Regions from separate parts of the Paenibacillus sp. GXUN7292 genome, predicted to be linked through region 1. Evidence: riboswitches for the same ligand, from Rfam matches in the RefSeq annotation. Region 1 holds a riboswitch; each other region holds the start of a gene.

Region 1 (4,814 bases):
TAATACGCAAAAACTTGCCGCGCGGAAGAGGGTTGCCAAAGCCATTGATTTCCTCAAGCAATTGCTCATCCGTCAAGCTCTTCACAGCCTCACTGTATGCCGCAATTACTTCATTATACTTGGCGATAACCTCAGTCATCGAAGCCGGTACTGGAGTTCCTTTGCCTAGACCCGGCACATCCAACCCAGATAGTTGGCCAAACACGCCTGCGGAGCCTACCAAATGCCAAGCCAGCCAGCCAAGGGAATTATGTCCTTCCGCTATTGCAACATCCATTTTATCGTCGGAAATTGCTTGAAACACAGAAAGCGTGCCTGCAGCCGAAGCTGACCATTCTTCTATAAAATCTGCCACTGTACGATACATAATTTAAACCTCCATCTTCTATGTTCTATTTCTATATTAACGAACTTATAGGCGAATATCAAATCTATAGCAGCTTATAAATTAATAGTATTAGCATCAAGCTTTTCTAACGATTCAAGCATATATTGCACCAGCTCTGAAATATCGCCCATCTGCTCTTCATTAATCTGTCTAATAAAGTTCAATTCGACAACATTGCTCCAGCCTGCGGTTTGTGTACCGTATGTATAACTTAGCGTTTGCCGCAAAGTTACAGCCGGATCCCAAATTTCCCGCAAAATCTTTTCTATTTGGCTGCACGCTGTCTGTTCATCCATAATCGTCAAATAAAAATAAATCGACAAGGAACAACCAGGATTGGCACCCTCCTGCTCCAATATTTCCGCAGCCAAATTATTCAGAGAAGCATGCAGCCTAACCTCTGCACTAATATTAGGCTGCTTGACCAGATGAAATTTGAGCTTGAACTCGCGTCCCATCACCGACAGCTCGACCGTATCCTTTCGATCGGAAACTAAAATGTACTGATTCAAATTATCCAAATCATACAGTTCGTTTTCGAAAGCTATTTTTAAATTATCAAATACAGTTGGATCAAACATGTTACATCTCCCTTGCAGTTTATCTAAGGTAATTTATCCATCATTTTATAGGCGAAAAAATGAAAATGAAAGCATACGGGACTATTCTTTTAAAAAATTAAGAAAATAGCTTGTCTTTACGGTTACATTACAAGCAAATGCTGCTCCATGCAAAGCTATGACTTTTTTTGTTATTTTACAACTTTTACAAGCAAGCGTATCATACAATTTATCTTCAAAAGCGATTCAAACCATGTTCACAATTTTACTCCTAACCGCTGAATCCTGTACAGGAACGGAGGAACCATCCGATAACAGCTTGCACCATCCGGTGTCCGCCATTATCTACCGGGGTGAATCCTGCATGCTTGCCAGAATCAAGGAAGGCAAGTTATGGGAGGGGCAATCTCACTGCCCTAATCCGTCAGCTAACTCCGTAAGCGTTGCAGAGAGAGGATGATTGTTATGATGAAAACATAGACCTGACTGTTCCTTCAGCTAAAGCTAAAAATCGAGTTGAAAGGCGCGTGATGTCCATGATGCATAACCGAATCGAGCATTTGCAAAGTGAAATTCCTTATAAAAACAAAGATATTGCTCTATATGCCAAGCATGTATATGAATCATTGGAGCAATTCGAGGATCAGCACCGCAAGCTGGTTGCCGTTCAAGCTATTTATGGCAGCAAGCCTGTCGGCGAGCAGGAGATTCTTTTTTACGAAACCATCCGGCATATGAAAGAACAGCTTATTACTACCCTGGAAAATACGATTGATGATTTGAAGCATATTGGCGATAAGAATTACGTCAAGCATTTTCGGGATGGTGTCGAATAACAGCTTTTGAAAAAGAAAAATTTATAAGCATTTATGTTTGCATATCATTTTAAGCAGCAAGGAGCAGGTTGTCCACAGCGGGCAGCATGCTCCTTTTTGTTTATACTTTTTTAATATCATGTTTGCGGACTATTTATTTTTTTTTGCTATGATGAAATAATAACAAAATTTTACCTGCTATAATACGAGGACAGGAGGACGGATAAGCGATGCTGCGAACAACAATAATACTTATTATAGGACTGGTGCTGCTTACGCAATCAGGCTGTCAAACCAACTTCAATCAAAATAATAATAAAAAGAATTCACAAAAAACAGAACAGGCATTGGAGGAGAATATGGATAAATTAAACATTGAATTTTTGCAGGCCGCAGAGCATAACAAAAAAGAAGAAATGGCGGCGCTGCTTGAGCAAGGCGCAAATATCAACGCTGTTGACAACCGCGGCAGAACGGCTGCCATGATCGCTGTCCATACGAACGAGCTAGATTTGTTCCAATGGCTTATCGATAAAGGCGCTGATATTAATATTCGCGATAATCGCTCCGATAATCCGCTTCTTTATGCCGGCGCTGAGGGCTTGCTTGATTTCGTGCGCGCAGCTATTGCCGTAGGAGCAGATACAAAGCTGACAAACCGCTTTGGCGGTACAGCTTTAATCCCTGCCGCTGATCGCGGTCATGTCGATATCGTCAAGGAGCTGCTAAAAACGTCTGATGTCAATATTGATCATATTAACAATCTGGGCTGGACAGCGCTGCTGGAAGCTGTTCTGCTCGGCAATGGCGGAACCAGACATCAGCAAATTGTGAATTTGCTGATCGAGTATGGTGCTGATGTCAATATAGCCGACTCTGAAGGTGTTACTCCGCTGCAGCATGCCAAGCGGTTAGGCTATAGCGAAATGGTGCAGGCATTGGAAGCAGCCGGCGGCGAATAGCATAATGAGGCAACAAGAGCCTATATTAATGAAAGTGGTGGTGACAACTTGTCCATACGCTTTAGACTGCTGCTCTCTTTTACTTCCGTCGTAATCGTATCCGTCATTTTATTCATACTGTCCGCCTATCTGCTCTCTGTTGCCGTAACTGGTGATTTCCGCAGCATTCGCAGCTTTTATACGATTCATTATTCGCTGCATCCTTTGTCGGAGGAAGAAGAGAGCTTATTTCTTGATCTTAAATATTTAGCAAAGCATGACCCCCTTCAATTGAAAAATCAAGTGCTGCTGGAGGAATACAATTTTCAGTTGAAAATGGTGCAGGCCTCGCTCGTAATTCGTGAAAACGACCAGCTTCTTTTTGTCGCTCCAGCGCTTGAAGGGGTTGATCTTTTATCTATTTTGCCAAAGTATGATATGGGCAACAATACGATTCGCAACACGATGAATATCGGCAGCCGCTTTTTCTCCTATTCAAAATTTGATTTTCACTTTTCTCCTGAAACAGGCGATAAAGGCAGCATTTTTGTCATTCGTGAAAGAAGTCCTTTTGCTGAAATGGTGCGTACTCTGCTTCCTTTGCTGATTGGCATATTTATTATTATATTATTGCTTACAGGCTTCCTGCTTTATCGGTATGTTACACGCAAAATTGTTAAGCCGCTCGACGAGCTAAGACAATCGGCTGAGCATATTAAAAGCGGCGATTTGACCTTCCAGCTAAAATCCGGCTCCAAGGATGAGGTTGGGCAATTAGTGCAAACCTTTGATCAAATGCGGCAGAAGCTTTACGACTCGATCCAGCTGCAGCTTCGCTACGAAGAAAACCGCAAGCAGCTGCTCTCCAACATTTCTCATGATTTGCGTACGCCTATAACAACAATCAAAGGCTATTCTGAAGGCATTCGCGATGGCGTGACGAATACGGAGGAAAAGCTGCAGCAATATGTTCGCGCGATTCATACTCGCGCTACCGATATGGAACGGCTAGTCGACGAGCTTCTGTTCTATTCCAAGCTGGACCTCAAGAAAGAGCCTTTTTCTTTTGAGCAGCTGGAGCTTAGCCCTTTCCTGCATCATATCGCGGATGAAATGGCTATTGAATTTGATAACCATCAGGTAGAGCTGCGGTGGGATGAAGCCTTACAAGGGCCGCTATTCGTACTCGCTGACCGTGAGAAGCTGAAGCGCGTTGTTATTAATTTGCTCGATAATAGCATCAAATATATGGTGCAGCCTCCGAAAAAAATTACAATTGGACTAGGACGCCAAGAAGAGCAGGCTATTATATATGTAGAAGACAACGGACCTGGCATTGATCAGCATTCCCTGCCTCATATTTTCGAGCGTTTTTATCGGGCTGAGCCTTCCCGCAATCAAAGCACAGCCAGCGGAAGTGGTCTTGGGCTTGCCATTGCAGAGCAAATTATTGAAGGCCACGGCGGGACGATTTGGGCAAGCAGCCAGCTTGGACGAGGAACACGCATTACCTTTACTTTAAAAATATCAATAGATCGTCGGTGATAGCAGATGAAGCAGATTTTGATAATAGAGGACGACCCTTATATTGCTGAGCTGCAAAAAGACTATTTTGCATTGCATGGCTACGAGGCGGAAATTAGTCTTGACGGCAACACGGGGCTTGAAAGAGCGTTAAGCGGTCAATTCGATTTGATTATTCTCGATCTCCAGCTGCCGGGGATGGATGGTTTTGAAATATGCAAGACGATTAGAGGAAAGCTTGATGTGCCAATTCTTATCGTATCTGCCAAAAAAGAAGAGCTGGACAAAATCCGCGGCTTCGGTCTGGGCGCAGACGATTTTGTAACCAAGCCGTTCAGTCCTAATGAGCTGGTGGCCAGAGCAAAAGCACATCTGGCTCGTTATGAACGATTTATGATTGGCAAGCAGCCCAAAGAATCAGACAGTATACAAATTCGCGAGCTGAACATTCAGCCGTCCTCCCATCGCGTATTCGTGCATGACAAGGAGGTTATGCTTACAGCCAAGGAATTTGAAGTGCTTGTATTTATGGCTACACATCCAAACCGTGTATTCAGCAAGGACCAGCTGTTTGAAAGGCTTTGGG
Region 2 (4,814 bases), on a different contig from region 1:
CGGATCGAAGGAGCTTTTCAGTGAGACAATACGGTTGAATACAAGCTGATCATCAGTGGAATCCTTCGTATCCACATTGAAATAGCCGTGCCGGAAAAATTGAAACTTATCCCCGCCCTCGGCATCCTTCATGTTTTCTTCAACAAATCCATTTAACACTTGCATCGAATTCGGATTAATCCGCTCCAGGAATGGCTTCTCTTCGCCTTCCTCCTCGCCGACAAACAGCGGCTCGATTAAACGGAATTGGGCCGGAACCGCTTGCGAAGCTTCTACCCAGTGGATCGTGCCTTTTACCTTGCGCTCTGTAAATCCGGAGCCACTCTTCGTACGCGGATCATAGGTGCAGCGAAGCTCAACGACATTGCCCGCTTCATCTTTAATTACTTCCTGACAGGTAATGAAGTAGGCATGCTTCAGACGAACCTCATTGCCAGGGAATAAGCGGAAATATTTGTTCGGAGGATTTTCCATAAAATCATCCTGCTCGATATATATTTCGCGGGAGAACGGAATTTGACGGCTGCCCATTTCTTCATTTTCGGCGTTGTTTTCCGCTTCCAGCCACTCAACCTGTCCTTCCGGATAGTTTGTAATAACAACCTTAAGAGGATCCAGTACCGCCATCGTACGAGGCGCCCTCAGCTTCAGGTCCTCGCGAATAAAAAACTCCAGATTGCGCTCGTCCACTACGCTGTTGTTTTTGGAAACACCGATTTCGCGGCAGAAGGTGCGGAATGCCTCCGGCGTGTAGCCTCTGCGGCGCATGCCGCCAATTGTCGGCATACGGGGATCGTCCCAGCCCGTCACAACGCCTTCATCTACCAGACGCTTTAAATTGCGCTTGCTCATAACGGTATTTGTCACATTCAAGCGGGCAAACTCATACTGGCGCGGCGTAGAATCCATTTCACATTGCTCAACAACCCATTCGTACAAAGGACGGTGATCCTCAAATTCCAGCGTACAGATCGAATGCGTAATATTCTCAATCGCATCGCTTAGCGGATGCGCAAAGTCATACATCGGATAAACGCACCAAGCATCGCCTGTACGATGATGGTGAGCATGGGAGATGCGATATAGAACAGGATCTCGCATCGTTATATTTGGCGATGCCATGTCAATTTTGGCACGCAGCACACGGGAGCCGTCCGGAAACTCTCCTGCGCGCATCCGTGCGAACAAATCCAAATTCTCCTCCGCGCTGCGCTCGCGATAAGGGCTGTTTTGGCCAGGCTCTGTCAGCGTGCCCCGTGTTTCCCTCATCTGCTCGGCCGTCAGATCGCAGACATAAGCCTTGCCTTTATTAATCAATAGGATGGCACGATTGTACATTTCCTCGAAATAATCGGAAGCAAAATGCAGCTCCTCCCAATCAAAGCCGAGCCAATGCACATCCTCTTTAATTGCCTCTACGAATTCTGTATCTTCTTTGAGAGGGTTAGTATCATCAAAACGCAAATGCGTTCTACCATTAAATTCGTCTGCCAGCTCAAAATTCAAACAAATGGACTTGGCGTGGCCTATATGCAAATAGCCGTTCGGCTCAGGCGGGAAACGAGTCACGATTTCCTGCACTCGGCCGCTCTTTAAATCTTCTATTACAATGTTTTTAATAAAGTTTGAAGATGCTGTCTTATTGTCCGCTACATTCTCCATTGCGACCAACCTTTCCCACGTATACTTATATCCTCTTATGATACACAATTGCGCATAAAATTACACGCTGAATCGTGCTGAATCGGTATTTTGTTTATGAAAAAAACACATTTTTCATTAATATCTTCTCATTTTCACCATCTAGCAGCAATTTGCAAGTATTATATTGTTTGTGGAGCAAGATATCCTTATTGTTCCAATCTTCAACCAACTACATTTTATGACTCGAAAGATGAGAATTATTAAAAGTAGTAAGGTTGTGAAGGATTTAATCGGTTATTACCGAAATATAGCATGTACATTTTTTAAAAATTTGCCTAATTCCCTAACGGGAAACGGGGGAACCATTTTGGGTGAATTGACTTCAGATTGCATGGGCTGCCTAAAGCGCTACCAATCTTGGGGAGTCATAGGGGACCTTCAACCGAACCCCACAGCTAACCTCGTAGGCACCGGAAGGAGTTTCATCATTGAAGAAGATTACAGCAACAATTCTAGGTCTTGTGCTTTTGCTAACGTTTTCAGCTAGCGAAGCATTCGCAGCATCAAAGATGGACGGCATTATCGATGATCTAATCGGAACAAAGTACAGATACGGCGGTACAACTACAAGCGGCTTCGACTGCTCCGGGTTTACCAAGTTTGTATTTGCTAAGATGGATATCGAACTGTCGCGTTCTTCCACAAGCCAAGCTACTGAAGGCGTTAAAGTAGCAAAAGCTGATCTTATTGCAGGCGATCTTGTATTTTTTGATACAAGCGGATCTAACAATGGCGGTATTACACATGTAGGCATCTATGTTGGAGACGGCAAATTTGCTCATGCGTCAACCTCCAGAGGCGTTATTATTGATAATCTTAATTCAAACTACTACAAACCGCGTTATGTTACAGCGCGTCGTATCATGAGTGATGAATCACATTCTACTTACGCTGCGAAATAGAATCAAGGAGAAACCGTGTATCCTCTTAATCAAAGGACGCACGGTTTTTTATTTATTGCTCTTGATTAACTAACCGACACTGGTTTGGACGCGGGCCCTCTTGCCTGCTTTACGCCTAATATGATCCATATGATAAGCAAAGAAAGCAGTATAATGACGAGTGCAGCCAAATACCATAATGTAGCCGAAATCGTATACTGGTCCATAAACCAGCCAGTTATACGAGGAAATACAGCCCCTCCTATACCGCCGCATGCCACCAAAATGCTCGTTGTCCTCTCTGTCGTTCCAGGCAGCAAACTATTGGCATACACAAGGCCAATCCCAAACAATCCCGCAAAAAACAAGCCGCTAAGCGCGATAAAGACCAGCATTAACAAATATGTATCGAATAATGTCATTAAACAAAACACAATAGCGGAAGCTGCCGTTGCAATCAGCAAATACTTCGTATAGCCCATGCGATCAGCGAGTATGCCTGCAAAAATGCGGCCTATAGCAACTGTTCCCCAAAACACGCTTAGCGTTGAAGCTGCCGCTACCTCAGACGCCTGAGTATGCTCAATTAGAATGGCCGGCAAATAGTTAGAAAAGCTCATCTCCATGCCGACATAGAACATAAAGAACAAAGCCGCCAGTGCAAGAAAGGGAAGCATGCGCTTCGAATAACCCCAGACGATCGCCTTGCCGTGTTCTGCTGTGTTCTGCTTTCTTTCCCGTGCCTTCTCCAGGCTTCTTTGCGCGGACAATTCATCGTCCAGCTTGCCAAAGGACAGGGTCAGCCATAAAACAAAAATAATACCTGACATAGCCGCTAATATTGGAAAGGACAGCTGCCAAATGTTCTGCTGGATCAAATATGCTGCCGTTAGCGGAATAACAAGCGCCCCGATGCCAAAGAAGGTTTCCAGCCTGCTCATGGCAGCAGCAGTTCCTTCCTTGTGCAATTCAATAATCATCGCGCCGACAATCGCTTCTGTCATGCCAAAGCCCAATCCTGCCAAAGGCGCCACAGCCAGCATCCAGCCCCATGGAAGCAGCAAACTGTAAGCCGCTTCACTGAGGGTGAGCATACCGATAGCGAACATTACGGTTGTGCGCTTTCCAAATCTTGCAGATATAGCCGGCGTGAATAATACACCTACTAAAAAGCCAAGAAATTGATTCATAATCCATTGACCGCCATCTTTGTAGGACAGCCCATAATGCTCGATCAGCTGTTCAAGAATGGAGCCGCCGATAATATGGGCGACTCCAATAAGCAAGTAGGAAAAACAGCCGAGCCAAAGTAATTTTTTCATAATCTGTATTGCTCCTTAATTCTTCGCACTTGCTACTATTATATATGATCTCTTATATTAGCCTGACCAGCTGAATAAGAGTATCGTCCTGTGTCACCTCTATGACATGATGCTTTGGATTGTACACGACCATGCCTCTGCCCACGGCGATTGACCGCTGCTCTCCCAAACCAAAGAAAATATCGTCTGCAAGAGCCTCCATCACCTCTGTTTGCTCTTCCAGCGATAGCGAAGACCAATCATCAGGCTCCATCTCGAAAAATGTATAGCATTGTTCAATTTCAGATACGGCAAATGTCAGCTCTTTCAAAATATCCGCGTACTCTCTAGCATGTCTTACACCCATTTTGCAACAATCTCCTTATATTTGCTCATTATTTTGATCTTCCTGTCGTTTACTCTAATCTCAGAATACCCTTTTGACGATAATAATAGAAGTAGATAAATGTCGAAAATGTATTAGATGGGGTGCATGATGAAAAATTCAACGATTATTGGTCTCATTCTTGGATTAGTTGCTGTGTTAGGCGGTATGGTGTTAAAGGGTGCCAAACTTTCCTTTCTTCTTAATCCAGCAGCGTTCTCAATCATTATTCTAGGTACAATAGCAGCGGTCATGATCGCCTTCCCAATGTCCGAGCTTTCCAAGGTAGGCAAGCTGTTTAAAATAGTATTTACTGAGCAGCCGCTGCCGCCTCGCGAGCAGCTTATCGGCCAATTTATGGAATGGGCTTCAATTACACGCCGCGAAGGATTATTGGCACTCGAGGCCAAGGTAGATGAAATCGAAGATTCCTTTCTTCGCAACGGTATGCGCATGATTATAGACGGCAACGATCAGGATCTTGTCCGCGATGTATTATTAGAAGATATATCAGCTACAGAAGAAAGACACAAAACCGGGGCA
Region 3 (4,814 bases), on a different contig from region 1:
CAGCTAATGCAGACAACATTAAAGCAAAAATCATCGCAGAAGCCGCTAATGGACCAACTACCCCTGAAGCAGATCGCATCCTATTCAGCAAAGATATTACAGTTATCCCAGATATTCTTGCTAATGCAGGCGGAGTTACCGTTTCCTATTTCGAGTGGGTACAAAATCTTCAGCACTACTACTGGAGCGAAGCAGAAGTATTGGATCGTCTAAAAACAAATATGATTATTTCCTATGAAGCAGTTCGCGATATGGCAAATGAATTCAAAACTGACTTCAGAACTGCTGCGTATATGATTTCTATCAAGCGCATTGCATCTGCAATGGAAGCACGCGGCTGGATCTAATAACCGTCATAATGAAGGATGATGTTAGATTGAAAAAAAAAATTAAGATTGGAATAGTAGGCTATGGCAATCTGGGCCGTGGAGTAGAGCTTGCAATCGCACAAAGCCCCGATATGGAGCTGAAGGCTATCTTTACGAGACGCGACCCGGCTACTATTACTTCAACGACAAAAGCATATACGATAGATGACGCAGAAAAGTTTACCAATGAAATTGATGTTATGATTTTGTGCGGCGGTTCGGCTACTGATTTGCCTGAGCAAGGCCCGCAATTCGTAAAAATGTTTCATACGGTGGACAGCTTTGACCGCCATGCGCGAATTCCGGAATATTACGATTCTATTAACGAAGCTGCGGTTGCAAGCGGCAAGATTGGAGTAATCTCCACCGGTTGGGATCCAGGATTGTTTTCCTTGAATCGCCTGCTTGGCGAAGCGGTATTGCCAGAAGGCAAGGAGTATACGTTCTGGGGCAAAGGTGTGAGCCAAGGTCATTCCGATGCGATTCGCCGTGTGAATGGCGTCAAAAATGGCGTGCAGTACACGATCCCAAGTGAAGATGCTGTCGAGAGAGTACGCGCTGGAGAAAATCCTGAGCTGGATACTCGCGAGAAGCATATCCGTGTTTGTTATGTTGTGAAGGAAGAAGGCGCTGATGAGACGGCAATCGCAAATGAAATCAAAACGATGCCGAATTATTTCGCTGACTACGATACAACGGTACACTTTATTACAGAAGACGAGCTGAAAGCTGAGCATTCTGCAATGCCTCATGGCGGCATGGTGCTTCGCAGCGGCAAAACAGGAACAGGCAATACGCAAATTATAGAATTCGGTTTGAAGCTGGACAGTAATCCTGAGTTTACAGCGAGTGTTGTAGTAGCATGTGCAAGAGCAGCCTATAAGCTTGCTGAAGAGGGTCAAAGAGGCGCTAAGACGATCTTTGATATTCCGCTAGGCTATTTGTCGCCTAAGTCTGGAGCTGAGCTTCGAAAGGAAATGCTGTAATCATCTAATTGCGGCGAGCCTAATATGAATCAAACAGATTGAAGAAGTCCCAGGCAGAGTAATGCTTGGGACTTCTTCACTATTTAAGTAAGCTAAGGTTACTTTTGTATGAAAGTTGACTTATTATTACATAAAGTAAATAATTTCTTGAACGTATGCAGGAGGGGCTGCAATGATGAAATGGATAAAAATGAGCGGTAAATGCCTTCTAGCCGCATTTTTATTGTTGTTTGCGCTACTCTGTTTGTTTGAAATTGTTTTTATAGCAGGCATATGGTTTAAATCGACTTTTGAGGGGATCGATTAATTGTGGGCAACTAATGATAAGCAATAAGAAAGGGGAACGAAGAGCAAGATTGGGAATGGAGAAGCGGCAGCGTCCGCCTTTGTAGACCAATTTTATCCTTTATAGGGGTTATTTCATCAAAAAATTGGACTACAACAGCGGTCGGAATCCCAAACTTGATCGTAGCAGTATCCCTTACGATTGCCTTATCCACAATTAATCGACACCCTCCATTTATTAGCCGAATAAAGAACGGAGGCTGGCAGTAGTGGCAGGTTCAATCATTATGAATGAGAAAATAAAAGCAGCAGAAGTTTTGCTGACTGGATTAGATGGGCAGGAGATAGGCGTAGTTTCTCGCGAGGATGCACTTGATATGGCTAAGCAGCAATCCGCAGATCTGGTATGTACATCGCTGATGAGCAGTCCGCCGCCCTGCCGCCTTGTTGCCAAGGGGCAAGCCAAGCAGCAGCGCGATCAGCAGAAAAAGCAGGAAAGCAATAAGCCAGCCAAAGTGAAGGAGCTTCGTCTGTCACCAGAGATTGAAGAGCATGATTATGAGACGAAATGCCGTCAGGCACAAAAGCTTCTTGAGTCAGGCCACTCCGTACTGCTGGTTGTCAAAATTAGCGGCAAGCAGGGAGCGGCAGCGAAGGAGCTTGTCGAAAGATTAGTAAAGGATCTGGCAGAATCGGGGAGCAAGCAAACAGGAATACAAGTGAGCGGCAAGCAGGCGGCAGTACAACTTCAGCCTAAAGCTGAATAGAGTTACGGGCATAAGAGAGCAAGAATGGGAATGGAGAAGCGGCAGCGTCCCCCTTTGTAGGCCAATTTTATCCTTAGCAGGGTTTATTTATTAAGAAAAATTAGACTACAACAGCGGTCGGAATCCCAATCTTGATCGCAGTGGCACCCCTTCTTATTGCTTGTTGCCTTATCCACAATTAATCGACAGTCTCCAGGGAAGCCTTAATGTAATAAAAATATCCAGCCTGAGGTTGACGAACAAGCATTCAATCATATAAACTATAGTTACGCTTAATTTCCGATCTTTCGAATCGGAAAGCGGGGGAACCAATCTTGTGGGGCGAATAGATCGCATGAAGCGAATCTTAGGGGACCATCTTACCCGAGTCCGTCAGCTAACCTCGTCAGCAGTGGGTGGGTCATTGCTTTCTTAATTTATAATCTTACACATAATGACCCTGTTAAAGTGATAGCAGCAGTCCTACGCGACTGCAAGCTCTATTGCTTTGCTGGCACCTGCCGGCCGGGGTTATTTTTTGTTTTTCGTCAGACCATCCACTGGTGAAGCGTGCATATCAAATCTTATTTTAGGAGGGGTTTGAATGGCGCAGCCAAAGTATGTTATGAATTTAGATCGTCTCACAATGATTCCGGAGAGTGAACGAGAGCGACTAAAGCCGATAACAGAAAAGTTTGCATTTCGTGTGAATGATTATTACTTATCGCTCATTGATTGGAATGATCCCGATGACCCGATTCGCAGGTTAGTTATACCGAACGAGGGAGAGCTGATGGAATACGGCAGATGGGACGCTTCTGATGAGGAAGCCAACTATGTCGTGCCAGGGTGCCAGCATAAGTATGGCACAACTGCACTGCTTATTGTGTCAGAGGTATGCGGTGCGTATTGCAGATATTGCTTCCGCAAACGTTTATTCCGCAATGATGTGAAGGAAGCAGTATCCAATGTCGATCCGGGAATTGAGTATATCGCCGCCAATCCGAGTATTAACAATGTATTGCTCACTGGCGGAGACAGCTTAATACTTGGAACACCTAAGTTAAGAAGCATTATTGAACGCTTGAGAGAGATTGACCATGTCAAAATTATTCGCCTCGGCTCCAAGATGCCGGTATTTAATCCGATGCGAATCTATGAGGATGAAGCATTGCTGGAGTTGATCAAGCAGTATTCTACGCCTGAGAAGCGAATCTATGTCATGGCTCATATCAACCACCCACGAGAAATTACGCCGGAGGCAAAGCGCGGCTTTCAAGCGCTGCATGAGGCTGGCGCCATTGTTGTCAATCAAACCCCTATTATTCGCGGCATAAACGATGATGCTGACGTACTTGCCGAGCTGCTGGATCAATTGTCCTGGGCCGGCGTTACCCCTTACTATTTCTTTATTAACCGCCCTGTTGCCGGAAATCGTGATTTTGTCGTTTCTTTGCAAAGAGCATACCAGCTTGTTGAACAGGCTAAAGCAAAGACGTCAGGTCTAGGCAAGCGCGTCAGATTATCGATGAGCCATTCTTCAGGCAAAATAGAAATATTGGCGATTGAGAACGGTAAGGCGTATTTGAAGTATCATCAGTCCCGAGAGGGCAATTACGGTCAGTTTATGATTCTTGATTGTCCGCCAGAGGCGTCATGGTTTGACGATTTGCCTGGCAGCGAGAAGTATTGGCAGAAGGAAGTAGAAGAGCAGGAGAGCGAGGCTATCGAGGCAGTGTAACTGGAACTGTACTTGCTCATGCAGACTTGCGCAAGCTGCTGCCGCTGCTGCTTTGCAGTAAGCTATTGTTGTTCAACGAGGCAGGCATTATAATGAATGAACAATAGCTATTGTAAAGCAGATTAGCAGGAAGGGGCATGTTGCAATGAATATACATGAGCAAGACAGAGAGCTTACAGCTGCTCAACTGGCCGCTATGATCGACCATACGCTGCTGAAGCCGGAAGCAACCAAACAAGAGATTATTGAGCTGTGCAAGGATGCCAGGCAGTATCAATTTGCTACAGTTTGCGTAAACCCAAGCTGGGTTTCGCTGGCAGCCAAGGAGCTGTCAGGCACTTCAACTGGTGTTACAACTGTAGTAGGCTTTCCATTGGGGGCGACCAGCTCGGCTGCCAAGGCATTTGAAGCCAAGCAAGCGATTATGGATGGGGCTAATGAAATTGATATGGTGCTGAATATCGGCTTGCTGCGATCTGGAGAGCTTGCAGCAGTAGAGCAGGATATTGCTGCAGTTGCGCAGGCATGCGGCGATCAGGCCGTTCTGAAGGTTATTTTGGAATCAGGCATGCTGTCTGACGAAGAAATTGTTACTGCATGCGAGCTGTCCGTCCGTGCAGGGGCCAACTTTGTCAAAACGTCTACCGGCTTTGGGAAGGGCGGAGCAACAGAGCAAGCTATTGCTTTG

Evidence for each region. A riboswitch is a leader RNA that binds a small molecule or an ion and turns the genes downstream of it on or off. The one in region 1 is predicted to bind cyclic di-AMP.
Region 2: linked by a shared signal. The riboswitch ahead of ACRRU2_RS21745 (C40 family peptidase) and the one ahead of ACRRU2_RS11895 (hypothetical protein) in region 1 are both predicted to bind cyclic di-AMP.
Region 3: linked by a shared signal. The riboswitch ahead of ACRRU2_RS17465 (KamA family radical SAM protein) and the one ahead of ACRRU2_RS11895 (hypothetical protein) in region 1 are both predicted to bind cyclic di-AMP.

What each region holds. Positions count from the first base shown of each region.
Region 1 covers NZ_JBOZWO010000011.1:143,617-148,430, reverse strand. The annotation lists gene ACRRU2_RS11905 (DinB family protein) at 1-367, opposite strand, end outside; gene ACRRU2_RS11900 (hypothetical protein) at 442-969, opposite strand; cyclic di-AMP (ydaO/yuaA leader) riboswitch at 1,215-1,406, shown strand; gene ACRRU2_RS11895 (hypothetical protein) at 1,485-1,784, shown strand; gene ACRRU2_RS11890 (ankyrin repeat domain-containing protein) at 1,994-2,725, shown strand; gene ACRRU2_RS11885 (sensor histidine kinase) at 2,774-4,249, shown strand; gene ACRRU2_RS11880 (response regulator transcription factor) at 4,256-4,814, shown strand, end outside.
Region 2 covers NZ_JBOZWO010000033.1:48,568-53,381, forward strand. The annotation lists gene ACRRU2_RS21740 (glutamine--tRNA ligase/YqeY domain fusion protein) at 1-1,662, opposite strand, end outside; cyclic di-AMP (ydaO/yuaA leader) riboswitch at 1,967-2,129, shown strand; gene ACRRU2_RS21745 (C40 family peptidase) at 2,133-2,606, shown strand; gene ACRRU2_RS21750 (MFS transporter) at 2,672-3,907, opposite strand; gene ACRRU2_RS21755 (hypothetical protein) at 3,960-4,253, opposite strand; gene motA (flagellar motor stator protein MotA) at 4,383-4,814, shown strand, end outside.
Region 3 covers NZ_JBOZWO010000021.1:85,066-89,879, reverse strand. The annotation lists gene ACRRU2_RS17485 (Glu/Leu/Phe/Val family dehydrogenase) at 1-347, shown strand, start outside; gene ACRRU2_RS17480 (diaminopimelate dehydrogenase) at 377-1,354, shown strand; gene ACRRU2_RS17475 (hypothetical protein) at 1,527-1,661, shown strand; gene infC (translation initiation factor IF-3) at 1,927-2,406, shown strand; cyclic di-AMP (ydaO/yuaA leader) riboswitch at 2,666-2,811, shown strand; gene ACRRU2_RS17465 (KamA family radical SAM protein) at 2,990-4,126, shown strand; gene ACRRU2_RS17460 (hypothetical protein) at 4,075-4,233, shown strand; gene deoC (deoxyribose-phosphate aldolase) at 4,272-4,814, shown strand, end outside.